4 regions of the Pseudomonas sp. R151218B TE3479 genome follow, and region 4 is predicted to be linked to each of the others. Evidence: predicted binding sites of a transcription regulator. Region 4 holds the regulator's gene; each other region holds the start of a gene.

Region 1 (3,735 bases), 1.3 Mb from region 4:
CCATTCCCTTCACGCTCCTGTACTTTATCCACAAGCGCAAGGACGTGCCGTTCGACTGGATGCTGGCGGCCTTTGGCGTATTTATCCTGGCCTGCGGGACCAGCCACGTGATGGAAATCCTGACCATTTGGCAGCCTTATTACTGGTTGTCGGCGCTGGTCAAGGTGATCACCGCGATAGCTTCGGTGATTACCGCCATCCTGCTGGTCCGGCTGGTGCCGGCGGCTCTGAAGATCCCCAGCCCGCAACAATTGGCCAAGGTCAACGAAGAGTTGCGCGAGGCGCAGGCCGAACTGGTGACCACTGCGCGCCGGGCCGGCATGGCGGAGATCGCCACCAATGTGCTGCACAACGTGGGCAATGTGCTCAATAGCGTCAATGTCTCAGCCCAGGTCCTCTACGAGAAGGTGCACACCTCCAAGGGGCCCGGGGTGGCCAAGGTCGTCCAGTTGATGAAGGAGCATCCTGACGACCTCGGGGACTTCATCAGCAGCGATCCGAAAGGGCGCGCCCTACCGGACTATCTCGACAAGCTGGCCGACGCGCTGGCCGTCGAGCAGCAGGGCATGATTGCCGAGTTGGCGCAGTTGACCCGCCGAATCGACCACATCAAGGAAATCGTCGCCACCCAGCAATCCTATGCCGGCAATGCCAGCGTCCTGGAGCCGGGCTCGCTGCGAGAGTTGGTCGAGGATGTCGTGCGCATTTGCGATGTGTCCCTGGCCCGCCACCACATCACGCTGATCAAGGAATTCAGCGATATCCCGCAAATGCCACTGGACAAGCACCGAGTGCTGCAGATCCTGGTCAATCTGATCAACAACGCCAAGCAGGCGCTGGACGCGGGTGTGAACCGGCCGCCGCAGATCATCCTGCGCCTGAAGGTCGTTGACGAGGGGCGCGTGCGGGTCGAGGTCGAGGACAACGGCGAGGGGATTGCGCAGGACAATCTTGCACGGGTGTTCGAGCACGGCTTCACCACGCGTGTCGACGGTCACGGCTTTGGTTTGCACAGCTGCATTCTGGCGGCGCACGAAATGGGTGGCGATCTGACCGTGCAGAGCGCGGGGCCGGGCAAGGGCGCGCTCTTTATCCTGGAACTGCCGCTCGCGCTTGTGCAAGGCGCATCGCAGCGGGCCGCGAGTGGTTGAGTCGCCTATTCCTGGGCCGGAGCCAACCGCGCTTCCAGCTCAGCGACCTTGGCCTCCAGGCTTTCGAGCCGCGCCCGGGTCCGGGCCAGCACGACCATCTGGCTGTCGAATTCTTCCCGGCTTACCAGGTCCAGCTTGCTGAAGCCGCTTTGCAGCAGGGCCTTGAACTGGCTTTCGATTTCGCTTTTGGGCAGCGGCGTGTCGCCACTCAAAATACGGGAGGCGTGGCCGCTCAGGGCGTCGAGGAGGTCTTTGGGCGCAAGCATGTGCAGGTGTCCTGGAAACAATGGCGGGCAGTGTACCACGCAGTGTCTATAGTCAATTCGCAAGCCAGGGATGCACGCTTTTCGCGCATGCGGCCGGGCGCCGCTGCACTGTTGTTGTGCGTATCGCTGCAGTTAGTGGTGCGGTGCACGTCGAACCGGTAGCCAAGGGGCTGAAATCAGAGGGTTTGGGCACAGATGGCAAGGTTTCTGCTTAGAGGCTGATGACCCATGCACTGATGCAGTCGCTGTGACGAATGCAGTGCAGCAGGCGGAACGGGGAGTTTCGTCAGGATCGGTTAACTGGCACCTGTCGGGCAACTTGGGCCGACGACGCGTTACAAAGCCAGGCACTGCGCTTAGACTTGAGTCGGGTTTGTTTTCCTGGGGCAAGTCCACCAATTCGGGAGAAAGTTTCATGAAGCTAGTCACTGCCATCATCAAGCCGTTCAAGTTGGACGACGTGCGCGAGTCGTTGTCCGAGATCGGCGTGCAGGGCATTACCGTTACTGAGGTCAAAGGCTTCGGTCGGCAGAAGGGTCACACCGAGCTGTATCGCGGCGCGGAATATGTGGTCGATTTCCTGCCCAAGGTGAAGATCGATGTCGCCATTGACGACAAGGATCTGGACCGGGTGATCGAGGCAATCACCAAGGCCGCCAACACCGGCAAGATCGGTGACGGAAAGATCTTTGTGGTCAATCTGGAACAGGCTATCCGCATCCGTACCGGCGAAACCGATACCGACGCTATCTAAGCCGCCAAACCCAACGCCCCAGGAGAAAACAATATGACTCTGCGTAAATTCGCAGGGCTAGGAGCCCTGTTGTCCTTCGCAATGCCTGGCCTGGCCATGGCAGAAGAAGCGGCAGCCCCCGTCCTGAACTCCGGCGACACCGCCTGGATGCTCACGGCCACGATTCTTGTACTGTTCATGACCATTCCAGGCCTGGCACTGTTCTACGGTGGCATGGTCCGTTCGAAGAACATTCTTTCCGTGATGATGCAGTGCTTTGCCATTACCGGTCTGATCAGCATCCTGTGGGTCATCTATGGCTACAGCATCGCGTTCGACACCACCGGCATGGAGCAGGGCGTCGTCAACTTCAACTCCTTCATTGGCGGTTTTGGCAAAGCGTTCCTGGCGGGCGTCACGCCAGCCAGCCTGACCGGCCCGGCGGCGCTGTTCCCTGAAGCGGTGTTCATCACCTTCCAGATGACCTTCGCCATCATTACCCCGGCCCTGATCGTTGGTGCATTTGCCGAGCGGATGAAGTTCTCCGCCATGCTGATCTTCATGGGCGTGTGGTTCACCCTGGTGTATGCACCGATTGCGCACATGGTCTGGTCCGGCAACGGCGGCCTGATGTGGGACTGGGGCGTGCTGGACTTCGCTGGCGGCACCGTGGTGCACATCAACGCCGGTATCGCCGGTCTGGTGGCGTGCCTGGTATTGGGCAAGCGCAAAGGCTTCCCGACCACGCCAATGGCACCGCATAACCTGGGTTACACCCTGATGGGCGCGGCCATGCTGTGGGTCGGCTGGTTCGGCTTCAACGCCGGTTCCGCTGTCGCCGCCAACGGCACTGCCGGCATGGCGATGCTGGTGACCCAGATCGCTACCGCTGCGGCGGCGCTGGGCTGGATGTTTGCCGAGTGGATCACCCATGGCAAGCCAAGCGCGCTGGGCATTGCCTCGGGCGTGGTGGCCGGCCTGGTTGCAATCACCCCGGCTGCCGGCACCGTGGGCCCGATGGGCGCCCTGGTCATCGGCTTGGCGGCGGGCGTGGTGTGCTTCTTCTGCGCCACTACCCTCAAGCGCAAGCTCGGTTATGACGACTCCCTGGATGCCTTCGGCGTACATGGCATCGGCGGTATTCTCGGCGCGATCCTGACCGGTGTGTTCGCCGCACCGGCCCTGGGTGGCTTCGGCACCGTGACCGATATCGGCGCGCAAGTGTGGATTCAATTCAAGGGCGTGGGTTTCACGGTGGTCTACACCGCGATCGTCACCTTCATCATCCTCAAGGTCCTGGACGCCGTCATGGGTCTGCGTGTCACCGAGGAAGAAGAAGCTGTGGGCCTGGATCTGGCCCAGCACAACGAGCGTGGCTACAACCTGTAAGCACACGCAACAAAAAATGCCCGGTTCGCCGGGCATTTTTTTGCCTGGAATTTGTCATTGCTCAAAAGGTGGAGCAGTTTTTCCGACGCCTTTTGTTGTGGATGCGACATGGGTTTTTATACCGCCAAAGGCTTACATCGAAGCAGGAATATTAGGGCCTTTGTTTTTTCCCAGAGCGCGCTAGAATGCGCGCCGA
Region 2 (3,735 bases), 3.6 Mb from region 4:
AAGCGCAGGGTGTTGTCGGCCCTTTCGATAAAGGTCCCCAGGCGAATGAACCGGAACGCGTCGTTACGCATGATGGTGCCGTAGGTCGCGCCACGAAACAGGTGCGAGCGCTCCTTGATCCACTCGCAGAAACGGCTCATGCCGTAGCGATTCAAGCCTTGCTCGCCGATACCGCGAATTTCCAGCCAGGTGGCATTGATGTTTTCCCACATGTCGGCGGTGATCCGGCCACGTACCGCATGGGCACTGGCCCGCGCGGAACCCAGACAGCTGTAGATGCTGGCCGGGTTGGCCGCTTCCAGGGCAAAGAAATGCAGCAGGCGCTCGGCGTGCGGATCGCCGTGTCGCTCCCGGTAATCGTCCAGGGTGCCAGTGATCAGCAATGGCATGGCCAGTTCGTGCAGACCGTCGCCACGCCCGTCCTGGGGCATCAGTGACAACGAATAACTGACGTCGAGCATCCGCGCGAGGTTTTCCGCCCGCTCCAGGTAGCGCGACATCCAGTACAGGTCCGAGGCGGTTCTACTCAGCATGGCAGCTCCTCAATCCTCGACCACCCACGTGTCCTTGGTACCGCCGCCCTGGGATGAATTCACCACCAGGGAGCCTTCGCGCAGCGCCACCCGTGTCAGCCCGCCAGGGACCACGCGGGTCTCGCGTCCGGCCAGCACAAACGGGCGCAAGTCGATGTGACGTGGGGCGATGCCGTTTTCGACAAAGGTCGGGCACGTCGAGAGCGACAGCGTCGGCTGGGCGATGTAGGCGTGCGGCTTGGCTTTGATCCGCTCGCGAAAGGCATCGATTTGCGCGGCCGTCGCGGCCGGCCCCACCAGCATTCCATACCCCCCGGAGCCCTGGGTTTCCTTGACCACCAGGTCGGGAAGATTCGCCAGTACATGGGAAAGCTCTGCAGGATTACGGCACTGCCAGGTGGGAACGTTCTTCAGGATCGGCTCTTCGTCCAGGTAAAAACGGATCATGTCGGTGACGAACGGGTACACCGACTTGTCGTCCGCCACACCCGTGCCGATAGCATTGGCCAGCACCACGTTGCCGGAACGGTAGGAGGACAACAGCCCCGGTACGCCGAGCATCGAATCCGGATTGAAGGCCAGTGGATCGAGGAACGCGTCGTCGAGGCGACGGTAGATCACATCCACCGCCTTCGGCCCGTCGGTGGTGCGCATGAACACTTTGTCATCCCGCACGAACAGGTCGGCGCCTTCCACCAACTCCACGCCCATCTCCCGGGCCAGGAATGCGTGCTCGAAAAATGCACTGTTGAAACGCCCCGGCGTCAGCACCACGACGCTGGGGTCGTCCAGCGGACTGGAGCTTTTCAGGGTGTCGAGAAGCAGGTTCGGATAATGATCGATGGGGGCGATGCGTTGGGCGGCGAACAGTTCGGGAAACAGGCGCATCATCATCTTGCGGTCTTCGAGCATGTAGCTGACACCGCTGGGCGTACGCAGATTGTCTTCGAGCACGTAGTAGGTGCCGTCACCGTCGCGTACCAGGTCGACACCGCAAATGTGCGCGTAGATGTCACGGTGCAGATCGAGCCCTTGCATCGCCAGTTGGTACTGCTCGTTGGCCAGCACCTGTTCGGCGGGGATGATGCCGGCCCGGATGATCCGTTGTTCGTGGTAGAGGTCGGCCAGGAACATGTTCAGCGCCTTGACCCGTTGAATGCAGCCACGTTCGACCACCCGCCATTCGCTGGCCGGGATGCTGCGCGGGATCGTGTCGAACGGGATCAGGCGCTCGGTGCCCTGCTCGTCCCCGTAGAGCGTGAACGTAATGCCGGCACGGTGAAACAACAGGTCGGCTTCGCGCCTGCGTTGCGCCAGCAGTTCGTCAGGCGTGTCGGCCAGCCAGCGGGCAAACGCCTGGTAGTGCGGGCGGATCTGGCCGCCAGCATCGTACATTTCATCAAAACCGCTGCGGATCATGCCGTACTCCTTGTCACCCTGGCAGCAAGGCATCGCAAGCCCCGTGCCATCGGCATAAACGCTTTATGATCAACGGGTTGGAATCGCTAAGGAGAGGCCGCGCACTTTTATAGTGCGGCAAATGCCCCCAACCCGCTGCCCCCGCTTCATTGCGACGCAGGGGCGTCGCTCTCCTGAGCATAGCCATGGAAAAACGAAGCGGCTTGATCTGGATACAGTTAGGTACAAAACCTGGGGAAGTGATTGCGGGGGTCAGCTTGCATCGCGGTTGAATGTGCCGATGCTATCGCGAGCAAGCTCGCTCCCACAGGATTCTTGGAAGTTCCAGACATGAAAACGGCCGACACAAAGGTCAGCCGTTGCTGTGGTTGCGGTGAGGACTGTCAGGCCTGCAGGCGCCGGATCTCTTGCTTGACGCCCCAACCCTCGATAACCCCCCCCAAGGGTTCGACAACTGCCTCGAAGTCTTGCTCGAAGTCGCCAATATCATCGTAAGTGGCGTACATCACCCGGCTCAGTTCCAATGACCAAGCCCCGTCGTCCCGTGCACTGATCTGCGCATTCAACGATTCGCCCCGAAAATGACCTGCCGCCCTGCGCGCCCGCTCCTCGTCCGGGAAAATGGCGTAGAACTCAATGGGATGGAATCGGGAAAAATCGAAACCGCCTTCTTTCATGCGGCGCAATACGCTGGTGCTGATGTCTTCTTGATAGGCTGTGCTCATGAAACGTCCTCCTAAAACCGATGGATAGACTTTCCGTCTTCCCGTGCGTGAAGCCTTCAGGCTGCAAGCGATACGGCATCAAATGGCCGTCGGGACACAAGCATGTAGCTGACAAGACCGGACCTTGGCGATCCTTTCGCTGATCTCAATTGCAGAGTAGCCGCAAGTGGTGGCCACTGCCAAGCGAGACCAGCCACCGTTTCATGAAATCGGTGTAATGCTGAGGATTTCGATACTGTTTTGGGACTTGAGATTCTTGACTGTCGGGTCTTCGGTGCGATCCACCAAGTCGTTGAGGTCCAATTGGCTGAGCACTGGTAGCAACCTTTCACGAATCAGTTGGGCGGCCTGCTCCATGGTGGGTTTGTGGTCATAGTCGAACTGCTCGACGGTGGTTTCACCGTGATCGTCAATGAAAGTGATTTCCCACTTTTGCATCAGTGTCTCCTTGATCAATTCAGGGCCTGGCTTACCTTTATCTCGACATTGAGGGGCGGACAATCGTTCCGCTGGGTGCTTGGACGGCACACATGAAAAGACCGCCTCGGGGGCGGTCTCTTTTGTGCGGCCTTGGCCAATCACTTTTCGGCGCGTTCCTTCAGGGCCTTGAGGGTGTTGAACGGCGCGTCCACCACGAACTTGTTCGCCAGCCAGGACGGCACGTCACCGCCCGGTTCGGTGTGAACCTGATAAACCACTTCAATCTGGTCCGCGCCCTTTGGCGTGAATTTCCAGAAGCCGTCGACCTGGGCCACCCGTACGAAACCTTGCTCTTCAGGCAGGTACGTCGGCACACCCTTGAGCTTGCGGGTCAGGCTGCCGTCGGCCCCCTCCTCGGTGGTGACTTCCAGCACCGAGTCCCGCGGCGTCACCGGCCATGGCGTGTTGAATTGGGTATAAGTCCAGCTCTTGTCGCCTTCGTGCTTGAGCAGTTTCTGGCTCTTGCACTCATGAATCCAGGCGCAGGCGCCGGGAACGTCTTCCTGCAGGGCCCGCAGCTTGGCCATGGTGGTCTTCATCACCGTCACGCCGCGATAGGCCTTGTACTTGGAGCCCCC
Region 3 (3,735 bases), 3.9 Mb from region 4:
AACGATGGGCGGCAGGCGCTGGATTACCTGCGTGCGCTGGTCGACGAGGGCAAGAAGCCCGAAGAGGAGTTCCTGATGATGATCTCCGACATCGAGATGCCGGAGATGGACGGGTACACCCTGACCTCGGAAATCCGCAGTGATCCGCGCATGCAAAAGCTGCACATCATCTTGCATACTTCGTTGTCCGGGGTTTTCAACCAGGCGATGGTCAAGAAGGTCGGTGCCGACGATTTCCTGGCGAAATTCCGTCCCGATGACCTGGCGTCCCGGGTGGTCGATCGGATCAAGGCAGCAGAATAAAGTAAAGGTCGGGTGCGTTGTGCGCCCGGCAAGTCAACACGATGAAAGAGGCGGTATCTTGTCTACGGGTAATTTGGATTTCGAACAGTTCCGGGTCTTCCTGGAAAAAGCCTGTGGCATCTTGCTTGGTGAAAACAAGCAATACCTGGTGTCGAGCCGTCTCAATAAATTGATGGAGCAACAGGGCCTCAAGTCATTGGGCGAGCTTGTGCAGCGTATCCAGACCCAACCGCGCAGCGGCTTGCGCGAGATGGTGGTGGACGCCATGACCACCAACGAAACCCTGTGGTTTCGGGACACCTATCCGTTCGAGGTGCTGAAGAACAAAGTGCTGCCGGCCGCCATCAAGGCCAGCCCTGGTCAGCGCCTGCGGATCTGGTCGGCGGCCTGTTCGTCGGGGCAGGAACCCTATTCGCTGTCGATGTCCATCGATGAGTTCGAACGCTCCAACCTGGGCCAGTTGAAAGGCGGCGTGCAGATCGTTGCCACGGACCTGTCCGGGACCATGCTCAATAACTGCAAGACCGGCGAGTACGACAGCCTGGCCATCGGCCGTGGTTTGTCGCCGGACCGGCTGCAACGCTACTTCGACCCGAAAGGGCCGGGCAAGTGGGTGGTCAAGGCACCGATCAAGAGCCGGGTGGAGTTCCGCTCGTTCAACCTGCTGGACAGCTACGCCAGCCTGGGCAAGTTCGACATCGTGTTTTGCCGCAACGTGCTGATCTACTTCTCCGCCGAAGTGAAGAAAGACATCCTGCTGCGCATCCACGGCACGCTCAAGCCGGGCGGCTACCTGTTCCTTGGCGCCTCCGAGGCGTTGAACGGTTTGCCGGACCATTACCAGATGGTCCAGTGCAGCCCGGGGATCATCTACCAGGCGAAGTGATTGGCCTGGATTGTCAAAAAAAAGCGGAGTCCCAAGGGGCTCCTTTTTTTTGCCTGCCAGCCAGGACCATCTCCTGTGGGAGCGAGCTTGCTCGCGATAGCGGCGGCACATCCAAAATCCATGTCCCTGACAGACCGCTATCGCGAGCAAGCTCGCTCCCACATTTTGACTCGCGTCGCCTGATGAAAGCGGCAGAAAAGCGGCAGAAAAGCGGAAACCCGTTGCCGCTTTTCTGGCATTGCCGCTTTGCCGGTGCCCGCAAAGCCCCGGTTTATGGGGTTTTTGGAAATGGCACGGCGCTTGCTTTAGCCGTTGTACGTACATTCTGGTCACCCAAAGGTTTCCGACATGAGCATCAGCTTCGATAAAGCGCTCGGTATCCACGAACAGGCCCTGAGCTTCCGCGCCCAGCGTGCCGAAGTCCTGGCCAACAACATCGCCAACGCCGACACCCCGAACTACAAGGCGCGGGACCTGGACTTTTCCAAGGTGCTCGCCGAGCAGAACGATAAGGCCAAGAACGGCCACTTCGCCTTGAACATGACCAACAGCCGTCATATCGAAGCCGAAGGCCTGGGTAATGGCGACGAGTCGCTGATGTATCGCACGCCGATGCAGCCGTCGATCGACCAGAACACCGTGGACGCTCAACTGGAACAGTCCAACTACGCGGAAAACTCCGTGAACTTCCAGGCCAGCTTCACCCTGCTCAACAGTAAGTTCAAAGGGCTGGTATCGGCCCTGCGCGGAGAGTAAGCCATGTCGATTGCTAGCGTATTCAACATTGCCGGCAGTGCCATGAGTGCCCAGACCACTCGCCTGAACACCGTCGCCAGTAACATCGCCAACGCCGAGACCGTTTCGTCGAGCATCGACCAGACCTACCGCGCCCGTCACCCGGTATTCGCCACCATGTTCCAGGGTGGCCAGTCCGGCGGCAGCGACTCGCTGTTCCAGGACCAGGAAGCGGCCGGGCAGGGCGTACAGGTGCTTGGCGTGGTCGAAGACCAGAGCAACCTCGAAGCACGTTATGAGCCAAACCATCCGGCTGCGGACGCCAAGGGTTATGTCTATTACCCGAACGTCAACGTCGTCGAAGAAATGGCCGACATGATTTCCGCCAGTCGTTCGTTCCAGACCAACGCCGAAATGATGAACACCGCCAAAGCCATGATGCAGAAGGTCCTGACCCTCGGTCAGTGATAAGGGGCGAGTCACATGAGCGTTACCAACACCACAAGCGGTTTGAGCCTCAACGAGATTCTGGCCAACTCCTCGGTCAAGACCAACAACACCTCCGATACCCTCGGGGCAATGACAGGTGCGGCGACCGGCAAGAAGGAGCTGGGCAAGGATGCGTTCCTGCAACTGCTCGTTACCCAGCTGAAAAACCAGAACCCGCTGGAGCCCCAGGACAACGGTGAGTTCGTTGCCCAGTTGGCGCAGTTCAGCAGCCTGGAAGGCATCACCACTCTCAACGATACCGTGAAAGGTATCGCCGGCAACTACAACTCGTCCCAGGCCTTGCAAGCCTCGTCGCTGGTCGGGCGCTCGGTCATTGCCCCGGGTGACAAGGCTGTGGTCGATACCTCCAAGAGCCTCAACGGCACGGTGGTGGTACCTGCATCGGTGTCCTCTGTCGCGGTCAAGATCGTGGACAAGGACGGCAAGACTGTTCGCACCATTGACCTCGGTAGCCAGAACGCCGGCAACTCGGCCTTCATCTGGGATGGCAAGAACGACGCGGGCACGGTTGTTGAATCGGGCACTTACACCTTCGCGGCCTCGACCACCATCGACGGCAAGGCCACGTCGCTGATCACCAACCTGCCGGCCACGGTCAGCAGCGTGACCATCAGCCAGACAGGCGGCGAGCTGATGCTCAACCTGGCCGGGCTGGGCAGCATTGCCCTGTCCAAAGTACAAACTATTGGTATGTAGAGCCGACTAACCGGCAAAAGGAGTCAACATGTCTTTTAACATCGGCCTTAGCGGTCTCTATGCAGCCAACAAACAGCTGGACGTGACCGGCAATAACATCGCCAACGTGGCGACCACCGGTTTCAAATCGTCCCGCGCGGAATTCGAAGACGTCTACTCGGCCACCAAGCTGGGTTCGGGCAGCAAGACCGTCGGCAACGGCGTGCGCCTGGCCAACGTTTCCCAGCAGTTCGGCCAGGGTGACGTCAACAACACCGGCAACGTGCTGGACATGGGCATCCAGGGCCAGGGCTTCTTTGTCTTGAGCAATGACGGCTCCCTGAGCTACACCCGTGCCGGTACGTTCAAGACCGACAAGGAAGGTTTCATCACCAACAGCGATGGTACTGCGCGTCTGCAGGGCTATGGCGTGGATGCCAACGGCAAGATCCAGAACGGCATCCTGACCGACCTGCGCATCGACACCTCGAACCTGCCGCCGACTGCCACCAGCCTGGTGTCCTCGACGATCAACCTGAACTCGACGGCCACGCCGATCACCGCCGCGTTCAATCCGGCCGACACGGCCACGTTCACCAAGCAATTCACCACCCCGGTCTACGACA
Region 4 (3,735 bases):
CGTGCTTTTACCGGAGCCGGAGCGGCCACTGACGATGATCATGCGCATGTTTAATGACCGTTCTGCTCGTCCAGGACCACCTGGTACAGAGCTTCGTTACTTGGCGCGCTGCGCAGTTTTTCGCGCACTTCCTTGCGGTCCAGCATGCTGGCGATCTGGCGCAGCAGCTCGAGGTGCGCATCGGTCGCCGCTTCCGGAACCAGCAATACGAACAGCAGGTCGACCGGGGCGCCGTCGATGGCGTCGAAATCTATGGGGGCTTCAAGGTGCAACAGTGCGCTGATTGGCGCGGTACAACCCTTGAGGCGGCAATGGGGAATGGCGATGCCGTTGCCAAAACCGGTGGAACCGAGTTTTTCACGGGCAACCAGCGCCTCGAAGACGTCCTGCATTCCCAGATCTGGCACCTCGCGGTGGATCAGGTTGGCAATGTGTTCGAGGGCTTTCTTTTTACTGCCGCCCGGCGCGTTCACTTCGGAACGGCCGGGGGTCAGGATGGTTTCTAGTCGGATCATGGATTGGGGGGGTTAACGACCGGTCGCGCCCTGGAGGAGGCTCTGGGTCTTTTCCTTATGCTTTTTGAGTTGGCGATCCAGCTTGTCGGTCAGCAGGTCAATCGCGGCATACATGTCTGTGTGCTCTGCGTTGGCGACCACTTCTCCGCCGGGGATATGCAGCGTGGCTTCGATTTTCTGCAGCAGCTTCTCGACGTTCATCGTGACTTGCACGTTGGTGATCTTGTCGAAATGCCTCTCCAACCGGTCGAGTTTTTCGCCGATGTAGGTGCGCAGGGGTTCGGTCACTTCCAGTTGGTGTCCACTGATGTTGACTTGCATACAGCTTCTCCTTCGTTGCCAGTGCATAAAGCGGCAGGCAGAAATGCCTGCCACTGGAACGCTGTGGCGTGGCCTGTTACATCAACCGCTTGCGTTCGCTCGAAGGCGCGATCCCGAGGGATTCGCGGTATTTGGCGACGGTACGGCGGGCCACCTGAATGCCTTGTGCCTCCAGTAAACCAGCGATCTTGCTGTCACTCAACGGCTTTTTCTGATTTTCCGCGGCCACCAGTTTTTTGATGATCGCGCGGATGGCCGTGGACGAGCATTCGCCGCCTTCGGAGGTGCTGACATGGCTGGAGAAAAAGTATTTCAATTCATAGATGCCCCGGGGGGTATGCATGAATTTCTGGGTGGTCACCCGGGAAATCGTCGACTCGTGCATGCCCACTGCCTCGGCAATGTCATGCAGGACCAACGGTTTCATCGCTTCGTCGCCGTACTCCAGGAAGCCGCGCTGATGCTCGACGATCTGGGTGGCCACCTTCATCAGGGTTTCGTTGCGGCTTTGCAGGCTCTTGATGAACCAGCGGGCTTCCTGCAACTGGTTGCGCATGAAGGTGTTGTCGGCGCTGGTGTCGGCGCGCTTGACGAAGCCGGCGTACTGGGCGTTGACCCGCAGCTTGGGCACCGACTCCTGGTTGAGCTCCACCAGCCAGCGATCGTTGTGCTTGCGCACGATCACGTCGGGCACCACGTACTCAGGCTCAGTGGATTCGATCTGCGAGCCGGGGCGCGGGTTGAGGCTCTGGACCAGCTCGATGACCTGGCGCAGCTCATCTTCCTTGAGCTTCATGCGCCGCATCAACTGGCTGTAGTCGCGACCGCCCAGCAGGTCGATGTAATCGGTGACCAAACGCTTGGCTTCGGCCAGCCATGGCGTCTTGGCAGGCAACTGGCGCAGTTGCAGCAGCAGGCACTCGCCCAGGTTGCGGGCGCCGATGCCGGCCGGTTCGAATTGCTGGATGCGATGGAGGACGGCTTCGATCTCGTCCAGCTCGATGTCGAGCTCGGGGTCGAAGGCCTCGAGGATTTCTTCGAGGGTCTCGTCCAGGTAGCCCTGGTTGTTGATGCAGTCGATCAGGGTTACTGCGATCAGGCGATCGGTGTCGGACATCGGCGCCAGGTTCAGTTGCCACAGCAGGTGGCTTTGCAGGCTTTCGCCGGCCGAGGTGCGGGTGGTGAAGTCCCACTCGTCGTCGTCGCTGCTGGGCAGGTTGCTGGCGCTGGTCTGGTAGACATCTTCCCAGGCCGTGTCCACGGGCAGCTCGTTGGGTATGCGCTCGTTCCATTCGCCATCCTCGAGGTTATCCACCGTCGGGGCGGCTTCCTGGTAGGACGGTTCCGGGATCTCGGTGTTGGTCTTCTGCTCGACGTTGTCGGCCAGCGGGTCGGTGTTATCGAAGTCGTCGCCTTCTTCCTGGCGTTCGAGCATCGGATTGGACTCCAGGGCCTCCTGGATTTCCTGTTGCAGGTCCAGGGTCGACAATTGGAGCAGGCGGATGGCCTGTTGCAGCTGCGGTGTCATCGTCAGCTGCTGGCCCATTCTCAAGACTAGCGATGGTTTCATGGCAGGGGCTTAACACCTTATTCGCCGGCGCACATGCGCCATCCACTACAGGGCGCCAGAGCGCCAAACTTAAGCAAATTATATGCCTGAAACTGAAGTGTTTGCCTAGAGCGTCGCCATAATAAAATTAAACGACGCCCGGGCAATTCGCCAGACACGTGTGCTTACAGACGGAACTCATGGCCCAGGTACACTTCCTTGACCAGGTCGTTGGCCAGGATCGCGGCTGAGTCACCTTCGGCGATCAGTTGGCCGTCATTGACAATGTAGGCGGTTTCGCAGATATCCAAGGTCTCGCGCACGTTGTGGTCGGTGATCAGCACGCCGATGCCCTTGGCCTTGAGGTGATGGATGATCTGCTTGATGTCGCCCACCGAGATCGGGTCCACACCGGCGAACGGTTCGTCGAGCAGGATGAACTTCGGTGCGGTGGCCAGGGCGCGGGCGATTTCCACACGGCGCCGTTCGCCACCCGACAGGCTCATGCCCAGGTTGTCGCGAATGTGGCTGATGTGGAATTCCTGCAGCAGGCTTTCCAGTTCCTGGCGACGACCGGCCTTGTCGAGCTCCTTGCGGGTCTCGAGGATCGCCATGATGTTGTCGGCAACCGACAGTTTGCGGAAGATCGACGCTTCTTGCGGCAAATAGCCGATGCCGGCCTTCGCCCGGCCGTGCATCGGCTGGTGGCTGACATCCAGGTCGTCGATCAGCACGCGACCCTGATCGGCCTGGACCAGGCCGACGATCATATAGAAGCAGGTGGTCTTGCCCGCGCCATTGGGGCCGAGCAGGCCGACGATCTGGCCGCTGTCGATGGACAGGCTGACATCACGCACGACTTGCCGGCCCTTGTAGCTCTTGGCCAAGTGCTGGGCTTTCAGAGTTGCCATTACTGGGCCTTCTGCTCGGTTTTCTTTTTAGGCTGGATCACCATATCGATCCGCGGGCGCTGCTCGGTCACCTTGCTGCCGGTGGCGCGGCCGGCGCTGGCGAGTTTCTTGTTGGTGTCGTAGACGATTTTCTCGCCCTGGGTGACGTTGTTGTCCTTGTCGACGACCTTGGCACGGTCGATCAGGACCACGCGATCCTGGGAGGCGTGGTATTGGATGGTCACCCCGTAGCCCTGTACTGGCTTGGTGTCGCCCGCAGTCTGCATCTGCTCGAAGTAAGCCAGGTTGCCCACCGAGGTCACCACGTCGATGTCGCCGGACTGGGTGCGGGTGATGGTCACGGTGTTGCCGGTGACCTTCATCGAGCCCTGGGTGATGATCACGTCGCCTTTATAGGTGGCGACGCCATTCTTGTCGTCGAGTTGGGCGTCATCGGCCT

The links. Region 4 encodes sigma-54, which starts transcription at its own class of promoters, with help from an activator protein. Its sites were predicted from a motif close to ANTGGCATNNANNTTGCTNT; they were not measured.
Region 1: a site for sigma-54 is predicted at 1,612-1,631, ahead of glnK (P-II family nitrogen regulator). Genes of this name have one in related genera too.
Region 2: a site for sigma-54 is predicted at 1,984-2,003, ahead of AB7M32_RS24220 (circularly permuted type 2 ATP-grasp protein). Genes of this name have one in related genera too.
Region 3: a site for sigma-54 is predicted at 1,477-1,496, ahead of flgB (flagellar basal body rod protein FlgB). Genes of this name have one in related genera too.

The regions. Positions count from the first base shown of each region.
Region 1 covers NZ_JBRJHV010000001.1:747,919-751,653, reverse strand. The annotation lists gene AB7M32_RS03545 (sensor histidine kinase) at 1-1,151, shown strand, start outside; gene AB7M32_RS03540 (accessory factor UbiK family protein) at 1,157-1,417, opposite strand; gene glnK (P-II family nitrogen regulator) at 1,833-2,171, shown strand; gene AB7M32_RS03530 (ammonium transporter) at 2,205-3,539, shown strand.
Region 2 covers NZ_JBRJHV010000001.1:5,620,388-5,624,122, forward strand. The annotation lists gene AB7M32_RS24215 (alpha-E domain-containing protein) at 1-533, opposite strand, end outside; gene AB7M32_RS24220 (circularly permuted type 2 ATP-grasp protein) at 543-1,952, opposite strand; gene AB7M32_RS24225 (ribonuclease E inhibitor RraB) at 2,336-2,677, opposite strand; gene AB7M32_RS24230 (hypothetical protein) at 2,879-3,115, opposite strand; gene AB7M32_RS24235 (START domain-containing protein) at 3,256-3,735, opposite strand, start outside.
Region 3 covers NZ_JBRJHV010000001.1:5,960,290-5,964,024, reverse strand. The annotation lists gene AB7M32_RS25965 (chemotaxis protein CheV) at 1-303, shown strand, start outside; gene cheR (protein-glutamate O-methyltransferase CheR) at 362-1,189, shown strand; gene flgB (flagellar basal body rod protein FlgB) at 1,538-1,945, shown strand; gene flgC (flagellar basal body rod protein FlgC) at 1,949-2,392, shown strand; gene flgD (flagellar hook assembly protein FlgD) at 2,408-3,130, shown strand; gene flgE (flagellar hook protein FlgE) at 3,159-3,735, shown strand, end outside.
Region 4 covers NZ_JBRJHV010000001.1:2,019,728-2,023,462, forward strand. The annotation lists gene rapZ (RNase adapter RapZ) at 1-48, opposite strand, end outside; gene ptsN (PTS IIA-like nitrogen regulatory protein PtsN) at 51-515, opposite strand; gene hpf (ribosome hibernation-promoting factor, HPF/YfiA family) at 528-836, opposite strand; gene AB7M32_RS08905 (RNA polymerase factor sigma-54) at 913-2,406, opposite strand; gene lptB (LPS export ABC transporter ATP-binding protein) at 2,571-3,296, opposite strand; gene lptA (lipopolysaccharide transport periplasmic protein LptA) at 3,296-3,735, opposite strand, start outside.